4 regions of the Serratia sp. GW822-FHT06D09 genome follow, and region 1 is predicted to be linked to each of the others. Evidence: predicted binding sites of a transcription regulator. Region 1 holds the regulator's gene; each other region holds the start of a gene.
The links. Region 1 encodes CRP, which controls carbon source genes, mostly activating them, when cyclic AMP is high. Its sites were predicted from a motif close to ATGTGANNNNNNTCACAT; they were not measured.
Positions count from the first base shown of each region.

Region 2: the regulator CRP is predicted to act here: its motif matches at 1,179-1,196, upstream of aaeR (HTH-type transcriptional activator AaeR).
Region 3: the regulator CRP is predicted to act here: its motif matches at 1,401-1,418, upstream of pth (aminoacyl-tRNA hydrolase).
Region 4: the regulator CRP is predicted to act here: its motif matches at 735-752, upstream of deoC (deoxyribose-phosphate aldolase).

Region 1 is NZ_JBXALO010000016.1:13,239-15,442, reverse strand. It holds gene AC1RKG_RS23705 (YccS/YhfK family putative transporter) at 1-995, opposite strand, end outside; gene crp (cAMP-activated global transcriptional regulator CRP) at 1,050-1,682, opposite strand; gene AC1RKG_RS23695 (OsmC family protein) at 2,062-2,204, shown strand, end outside.
Region 2 is NZ_JBXALO010000004.1:147,360-149,563, reverse strand. It holds gene aaeA (p-hydroxybenzoic acid efflux pump subunit AaeA) at 1-562, opposite strand, end outside; gene aaeX (p-hydroxybenzoic acid efflux pump operon protein AaeX) at 570-773, opposite strand; gene aaeR (HTH-type transcriptional activator AaeR) at 1,214-2,125, shown strand; gene AC1RKG_RS11620 (hypothetical protein) at 2,088-2,204, opposite strand, start outside.
Region 3 is NZ_JBXALO010000001.1:3,057-5,260, forward strand. It holds gene AC1RKG_RS00015 (SulP family inorganic anion transporter) at 1-572, shown strand, start outside; gene pth (aminoacyl-tRNA hydrolase) at 612-1,202, opposite strand; gene ychH (stress-induced protein YchH) at 1,516-1,794, shown strand; gene prs (ribose-phosphate diphosphokinase) at 1,979-2,204, opposite strand, start outside.
Region 4 is NZ_JBXALO010000006.1:96,919-99,122, forward strand. It holds gene AC1RKG_RS15830 (NupC/NupG family nucleoside CNT transporter) at 1-607, shown strand, start outside; gene deoC (deoxyribose-phosphate aldolase) at 974-1,753, shown strand; gene deoA (thymidine phosphorylase) at 1,822-2,204, shown strand, end outside.

The sequences.
Region 1 (2,204 bases):
TGCTGGGTGCGCAGCAGGCGGGCGATGCGGCTGAAGTGGTAATAACAGAATTGGCCGACCGGGTTGTCCGGGTGCTGCGCCGCCACTTTTTCCAGGGCTGCCAACTCATGGTCCATGTTGAAACGCTGAGAATGCTGATGATAGAGGATATCGTGCGCTACCGTGCGCAGCCGATTGGCAATCACCTGTGCATTGCGGCGGATAATGGCTTCGGCCTGGCTCTGCTCTACCAGTTTTTGGACCTCTTCCGGCAGGTGCAGGCTGACGGTGATGTGTTCCTGCAAATCCAGCGCGACCTGAAAGGTGCGTTGCAGGCGCTTTTGTTCGAGATTGCTGGCATGGGGCAGAAAATTAAGCTGCTGATACAGCAAGGTGATCAGATCCATGACCTTTTGCTGGCGCACCAGCAGCGGTGGTAAGGCGGTCTGCGGATCGGTGTGCTGGGTCAACAGCGAATATTTGGCTTCGAAGTAGTCCGCCAGCTCCAGATAGAGCTGATTGAGCGACTCGCGCATCGGTTGCTCTTTCCACAGCTTGAACCAGAACCAGGTAAACAGGCCGTACCAGGCGGTACCCACGATATATAACACCGGCGCGTGCCAAAGCGGCACCGTACCGGCCATGCTGAGAGAGAATATGGCGGCAACCAGCGCGGCGGGCAGCAGGCGGGCGTGCAGTGGGCTGATTTCGCCGCTGACGCCAAGCAACAGTGCCAGGCCGAGCATCAATGCGGGTAGCGGCACTTGCCACAGCAGTGCCTGTTGCAGCAGCAGGCTGCTAAGCGCAAAGAGCGAACCCCCGACGATCAGGCGTTTAAAGAAGCGTTTGTGGGGCGTGTCCAGCCCGGCGATGTTACAGCAGGCGGGAACCAGGGAAAATAGCAGGCCGTATTGCAGTTGGCCGATCAACAGCCCGAGCAGAACCGGCAGGCACAGCACCAGCGTTTGTCGCAGTGCATAGTTGACTTCCGGATGATAAATCAGTCGGCGCCACATGATAAATCGGGGCATAAAAAAACGGCGCGAATTATCGCGCCGTTTTTTCAGTGATTAACGGGTGCCGTAAACGACAATAGTTTTGCCGTGAGCGGAGATCAGGTTTTGATCTTCCAGCATTTTCAGAATACGACCCACGGTTTCACGAGAGCAACCGACGATCTGGCCAATTTCCTGACGGGTGATTTTAATCTGCATGCCATCCGGATGGGTCATGGCATCAGGCTGTTTCGCCAGGTTCAGCAGGGTTTGCGCGATGCGGCCCGTAACGTCCAGGAAGGCGAGGTTACCCACTTTCTCAGAGGTTATCTGCAGGCGGTTTGCCATCTGGGCAGACAGGCGCATCAGGATGTCCGGGTTTACCTGGATCAGCTGGCGGAATTTCTTGTAGGAAATTTCAGCCACTTCACAGGCGGTCTTCGCCCTAACCCAGGCGCTACGCTCCTGACCTTCTTCAAACAATCCAAGCTCGCCGATGAAATCCCCCTGGTTAAGGTAGGACAGGATCATCTCTTTACCTTCTTCATCCTTAATCAGCACCGCGACGGAGCCTTTGACGATGTAGTAAAGCGTTTCGGCTTTTTCACCTTGGTGAATCAGCGTACTTTTGGATGGATATTTGTGGATATGGCAATGAGACAGGAACCATTCGAGAGTAGGGTCTGTTTGCGGTTTGCCGAGAACCATTCGCTGTTATCCTCTGTTGTTATCGCTGCCTTGTGTCACAGGGGTCAGAGTTCCCTGTAAAACGTGCTGTCGCCGTTGTTTTAATGGTGGCTATCAGCAGGTTTTGAGGCGTGTCATAAATATACGCTGTCGCTCTAGCATATTAACTTGCCGGGAGAGCTGCAAGCTACATTCTGTTAACATACCGGTAAAGGAGCCTTTCCCTGGGAGTTTCCCTGAAATCAGTGTCCCGGAAAGATTTATTGCGGCTCTGTTTGTAGCACAGAGTGAGGCGGGTGTCTCGTGTTGTCTCGCTTCAGCATGATTAGCATCAGGTTCCGTTGCCAGTTTCTATGCGAAAGCGTACTCTGATTTTAAGAAATTAACCGGAGTGACCAGCATGCAGGCAAGAGTTAAGTGGGTGGAAGGGTTGACGTTTCTGGGTGAATCCGCGTCTGGCCATCAGGTATTGATGGACGGCAACGCCGGCGATAAAGCACCCAGTCCGATGGAAATGGTGCTGATGTCAGTAGGGGGCTGCAG
Region 2 (2,204 bases), on a different contig from region 1:
TCTTCACCAGCGCCACAGCGACTGAACCGCGGGTAATGTACTCACCGGCATGCACGTTCAGGTTTGTGATCCAGCCATCGGCCGGTGCGCGCACAGTGGTACGTTCCAGATCCAGCTTCGCCAGTTCACGCGTCGCTACAGCCTTCGCCAACTGATGTTCTACGGTTTGCAGAACGTTATTCGCCTGGTCTATTTCTTCCTGCGACATCGCCTGCACGCCCAAGCGAACACGACGGCCCGCCTCCCTTCTTTTTTCCGCTGCCAAGGTCTGGTAGTAGGCCACGTCGGCGTTAGCTTCCGCCAGGGCCTGCTGGTAGCGCGGCTGGTCGATCACCAACAGCACCTGCCCTTTCTTGACCAACTGGTTATCCACCAGCGGCACGTCGGTCAGCAGCCCGGTAACGTCCGGCGCTATCGCCACCACGTCGGCAGTAAACTTGGCATCACGCGTCCAGGGGGACTCGGTGTAAAACACCCAGGCTTTGAATACGGCGACGATCCCCAGCAGGACCAGAATCAGAGTGATCGCGATTCGGGTTATTTTTATTGAAAAATTTTTCACAGCGACCTCAAACGAAAAGACATGAAATCAGATAGAACAAACAGCAGTACAGCGCGGTATTGAACAGCGCTGGATGCCAGACAAAATCGTAGATCCCGGTAGGCTGCAGCAGACGGCGCAGCAAGAAAAACAGCGCCAGAGAGACCAGCAATTCAAAAAATACCGGGGGGAACGACAGTCCGAAAATGACCATAACCGGAAGCAAACTCATCAATTTTTCCTTATTACTCACTGCACCGGGCGTAACCCTTTATACCCGTCATCTTTCAAGTTGCAGCGCTGTTATCTGCACTCGCTCACCCCAGTTACTTACTTAAGTAAGCGCCTGGGGTGAGCGAGCTGGTCGCCTAGCTGCAACTTGAAAGCTATAGGGTATATTTCATTCACATTCTCTTTACATTTTAGCCGACACGCACCACAAATTCCGCCCCAGACAGGTTGTCCAGGCCACGAACCTGAAAAAAAGGTAAACTCTGGAACGTACATCCGCGATAGGGAATGCGAGGATACCGGAGGGATCGGCCACGACGTCGGCGCCGATCGCACTCGCGCGTTGATAAGGTCTTTCCACCCGACCCCGTTATATTAGCGTGCTTACTATCAACTCATCAACAATCTGTGATCTAAATCACTTTTAAGCCAGAGTGAATAATGGAACGATTAAAACGGATGTCGGTATTCGCCAAAGTGGTTGAATGCGGGTCATTTACTGCGGCGGCGCGCCAACTCGATATGAGCGTTTCGTCTATCAGCCAGACCGTCTCCAAACTGGAGAATGAGCTGCAGGTTAAACTGCTTAACCGCAGCACCCGCAGCATTGGCCTGACGGAAGCCGGAAAAATCTATTACCAGGGTTGTCGTCGCATGTTGTTGGAAGTGAGCGAGGTGCACGAACAGCTGTACGCGTTTAACAATACCCCGACCGGCACGCTGCGCATTGGCAGCTCGTCCACCATGGCGCAAAACGTGCTGGCGACCATGACTGCCGATATGTTGAAGGAATATCCTGGCCTGACGGTGAACCTGGTGACCGGTATTCCGGCGCCGGACCTGATTGCTGACGGGCTGGACGTGGTGATCCGTACCGGTGCGCTTCAGGACTCCAGCCTGTTCTCCAAACGTCTGGGATCCATGCCGATGGTGGTCTGCGCCGCCAAAAGCTATCTCAGCCAGCACGGTACGCCGCAGAAGCCCAGCGACATGGTCAACTTTTCCTGGCTGGAATACAGCGTGCGGCCGGATAGCGAATTCGAACTGATCGCCCCCGAAGGCATCAGCACGCGTATTGCGCCGCAGGGACGTTTTATCACCAATGATTCACAGACCATGATCCGCTGGCTGAAAGCCGGAGCCGGCATCGCCTATGCGCCGCTGATGTGGGTGATCGAAGAGATCAAACGTGGTGAGATCGAGATCCTGTTTAAAAGCTATCATGCGGATCCTCGCCCGGTGTACGCGGTGTACACCGAGAAAGATAAGCTGCCGCTGAAGGTGCAGGTGTGCATCAACTACCTGAGCGATTACTTCAAGCGCGTGGCGGAAGTTTATCAGGAGTATCGCTGAGCAAAATACGGCGTGCCAACGCGCCAAGCAACAACAAGGCCAGCATGCCCAGCCCCCAAACCAGCCAGACAAGATACCC
Region 3 (2,204 bases), on a different contig from region 1:
CCGGGGTGATGCTGGTGGTGTGTTACAACACCTTTGAGTGGAGCTCGCTGCGCCGTCTGCGCCGGATGCCGAAGGCGGATGCGTTGGTGATGCTGCTGGTGACCCTGATTACCATCTTTACCGATCTGGCGATGGCGGTGATCAGCGGGGTGATCATCTCGGCGCTGGTATTTGCCTGGCAGCAGGCACGTATTCGCGTGCGTCAGCATCGGGTGGAAGGTGAGGTGGCGGTATATCAGCTGGACGGGCCGCTGTTCTTCGGCTCCACCACGGCCTTTGCCGAACTGTTCGAACCGAAAAACGATCCGCAAAATGTGGTGCTGGATTTTGCCGGTACCCGGGTGATGGATTCCAGCGGCGTGGAGGCGATTGATAAGCTGACGGCACGCTATCTGGCGGCGGGGAAAACCATTCGGCTACGTCATCTGAGCGGTGACTGTGTACGCCTGTTGAAACAGGCCGGCCCGTTTTGCAGCCATGAACTGGACGATCCGCAATATTACGTGGCGGAAGAGGGCTACCAAACCGATGATGCTAACGTCGGCGAAGAAACCTTTAAACTGCGCACCTAAGGCAGATTGCAGCGGGCGCGATGCCCGCTGCAACGATGATCAGGCCTGTGCCTTGAAGCTGTGCAGGCGACGAACGGTTTTTTCCAACCCGTCAGTCAGCAACACTTCCGTACAGCGTGCGGCTTCATCGATCGCTTCATCAATCATTTTTTGTTCGCTGGCCGGCGGCTTACCGAGCACGAAACCTACCACTTTGTTTTTATCGCCCGGGTGGCCGATGCCGATGCGCAAGCGATAGAAATTCGGGTTATTGCCAAATTTGTTCTGAATATCCTTCAGCCCGTTGTGGCCACCGTTGCCGCCGCCCAGTTTGATCTTGGCAACGCCGGGGGGAATATCCAGCTCGTCATGCGCCACCAGGATTTCGTCCGGCTCGATGCGGTAGAAATTGGCCATTGCCAATACCGCTTTGCCGCTGAGATTCATAAAGGTGGTAGGCACCAACAGCCGCACGTCGTTGCCGGCCAGGTTCAGCCGTGCGGTGTAGCCGAAGAACTTGCTCTCTTCTTTAAGCTGCTGGTTATGGCGCTGGGCCAGTAAATCGACGTACCAGGCGCCGGCGTTGTGCCGCGTCTGCGCGTATTCAGCGCCCGGATTCGCCAGGCCGACTATCAATTTAATACTGCTCACTGGGAGATTCGCTATGATCGATATAATGGAAAGGGCAATAGTCTACCTGTCGACGCCACGAATGACAAAATCCTGATATGCCCGGTCGCGCATTGACGAAACTATAGTCAGAAAAGAGAATAATTCATTAGCGGAATCATTCAATTTGATCGCTAATAGACTCATTCCGGTAAAGTTTTGTCATGTTTTCTTTACCATTTGTGATCCTCTCCGCAATCACCTTGTCCAACCAGGGTCTATACTTAACTTATCAAAGTGGGTTAACCAGTTAGAGAGTTATCCCGGTTGGCACATGGCACTATGGAGGTGGCATATGAAACGTAGAAACGCGGACAGAATGGGCAACTTTTTTATGGGGCTGGGCCTGGTCGTGATGATCGGCGGTGTCGGATACTCCATTGTTGCTGAAGTTTCGCAGTTCAACCTGCCGCAGTTTTTCGCCCATGGCGCAATCATGAGTATCTTCGTGGGTGCGTTGTTGTGGCTGGTAGGTGCGCGTATTGGCGGTCGTGAGCAGGTAGCGGATCGTTACTGGTGGGTAAAACACTTTGATAAACGTTGCCGCAACGATCATCATCGTTCGTCACATTGATTAGAAAGAGAGAAGGGAACAGGCGTTACGGCAAAGGAAATCTGCCGCGCATTAAGGCTTAAGGTCATGTTTGACTACCCGTAGAAAACCCGTTGCTGCTATGCACCAACGGGTTTTTCTTTTTCTGCTTTCGGGCCATCAATCCCTTCGGTACGGCAGGGCGCCGCACCGAAAAGAGAACTGATTAATGCTCGAACATCGCAGAAATTGACTCTTCGTTGCTGATACGGCGGATGGCTTCAGCCAGCATGCCAGACAGCGTCAGAGTGCGTACGTTTTTCAGGGCCTTGATTTCTGGAGACAGCGGAATGGTGTCGCAGACAATCACTTCATCAATTACCGAGTTGCGGATGTTTTCCACGGCGTTACCGGAGAAGATCGGGTGCGTCGCGTAGGCAAATACGCGCTTG
Region 4 (2,204 bases), on a different contig from region 1:
CGAAAAAACCCACGATAAAGACGACGCGATGAAATTGATCGCAGAAGATGAACGCCCGGCCAACGTGATCGATGCGGCTGCTTCAGGTGCGGCTTCCGGCATGCAGCTGGCGCTGAACGTCGGCGCGATGCTGTTGGCGTTTATCGCGTTGATCGCTTTGCTGAACGGCATTCTTGGCGGTGTCGGCGGCTGGTTCGATTATCCGCAGCTGTCGCTGGAACTGATACTTGGCTGGGTATTCTCACCGATCGCCTTCCTGATCGGCGTGCCTTGGCATGAAGCGATGGCGGCCGGCTCGTTTATTGGCCAGAAGATTATCGTTAACGAATTCGTCGCCTACATGAACTTCGGTGCTTACCTGCGTCCGGACGACGTGGTGGCGGCAGAAGGGCTGCAGGTGCTGTCGGCGCATACCAAGGCGATCATCTCCTTCGCGCTGTGCGGCTTTGCCAACCTGTCGTCGGTGGCGATCCTGCTCGGCGGTCTGGGCAGCATGGCGCCGAACCGTCGTCATGACATCGCGCGCTTCGGCCTGAAAGCCGTGGCTGCGGGTACGCTCTCCAACCTGATGAGTGCGACCATCGCCGGGTTCTTCCTGGCGCTGTAACCCCGGTCCTGTCCTGTGATAGCGCCGCGAGCCCTATTGCAGGACACCGCCTATACTCTAAGACGGGCACAGCGTGCCGTGCCCGCGTCCGTTTCTTTAGCGAATTTGTGAACGATATCGCGTTATTTTGTGATGTTCTTCACATATAATTCCGGCCTGTTACAGTGTTATTTCATATAGTGTGACTCTGAGCGCGAATTGCCCCCGGCGATCGTGTTCAAATAGCTATTACTGACCCTGCGCGATGCGAAGGGTTATGTGCGGTGAGAAGGATCTCAGTTGCCGCGGTGGGAACCCGTTCCCCAGCGCTATCTTCAAGGAACCAAGTCCGCTCGCCAACACCCAGGTACTCAGTTGGAGAGTTTTATGACCGAATTAACCGCAGCAGCGCAACGTGCGCTGACCTTAATGGATTTGACCACGCTGAACGACGATGACACCGATGAAAAAGTGATCGCGCTGTGTCGTCAGGCCAATAGCCCGGCCGGCCATACGGCGGCCATCTGTATTTACCCGCGTTTTATCCCGGTGGCGCGCAAGGCCCTGCGTGAGCAGGGGACGCCGGACATCCGCATTGCGACCGTCACCAATTTCCCGCATGGCAATGACGATATTGAAATCGCGCTGGCGGAAACGCGCGCGGCTATCGCCTATGGCGCCGATGAGGTGGACGTGGTGTTCCCTTACCGCGCGCTGATCGCCGGTAACGAGCAGGTGGGTTATGAACTGGTCAAACAGTGCAAGCAGGCTTGCCAGGCCGCCAACGTGCTGTTGAAAGTGATCATTGAAACCGGTGAGCTCAAGCAGGCCAGCCTGATCCGTAAAGCATCGGAAATCGCCATCAACGCCGGTGCTGACTTTATCAAAACCTCTACCGGTAAAGTGCCGGTCAACGCGACGCTCGAAAGCGCCGAGCTGATGATGTCGGTGATCCGCGATCTTGGCGTTGCCAAAACGGTGGGCTTCAAGCCGGCCGGTGGCGTACGCACAGCGGAAGACGCGCTGCATTATCTGCAACTTGCCGATCGTATTCTGGGCGAAGGTTGGGCCGATGCGCGTCATTTCCGCTTCGGGGCTTCCAGTCTGTTAGCCAGCCTGCTGACGACGCTGGGCCACAGTGCCGGGCAGTCCGGCAGCGGTTACTGAACGATTACGTCGGCAAGGCGAGATAATCGCCGGCCTGCACTCTACTCTAGCTAAAACAGGGGGACGCTTTGTTCCTGGCCCAAGAAATTATCCGTAAGAAACGTGACGGTCAGCCGTTGAGCGAAGCAGAAATTCGCTTTTTCATCAATGGTATCCGTGACAACGTCGTTTCAGAAGGTCAAATTGCCGCGCTGGCGATGACCATTTATTTCCACGATATGACCATGCCGGAGCGCGTGGCGCTGACCATGGCAATGCGTGATTCCGGTACCGTGCTGGACTGGAAAAGCCTGTCACTGAACGGGCCACTGGTCGACAAGCACTCCACCGGCGGCGTGGGCGATGTCACTTCGCTGATGCTGGGCCCGATGGTGGCGGCTTGCGGCGGCTATGTGCCGATGATCTCCGGCCGTGGTTTGGGCCATACCGGCGGTACGCTGGACAAGCTGGA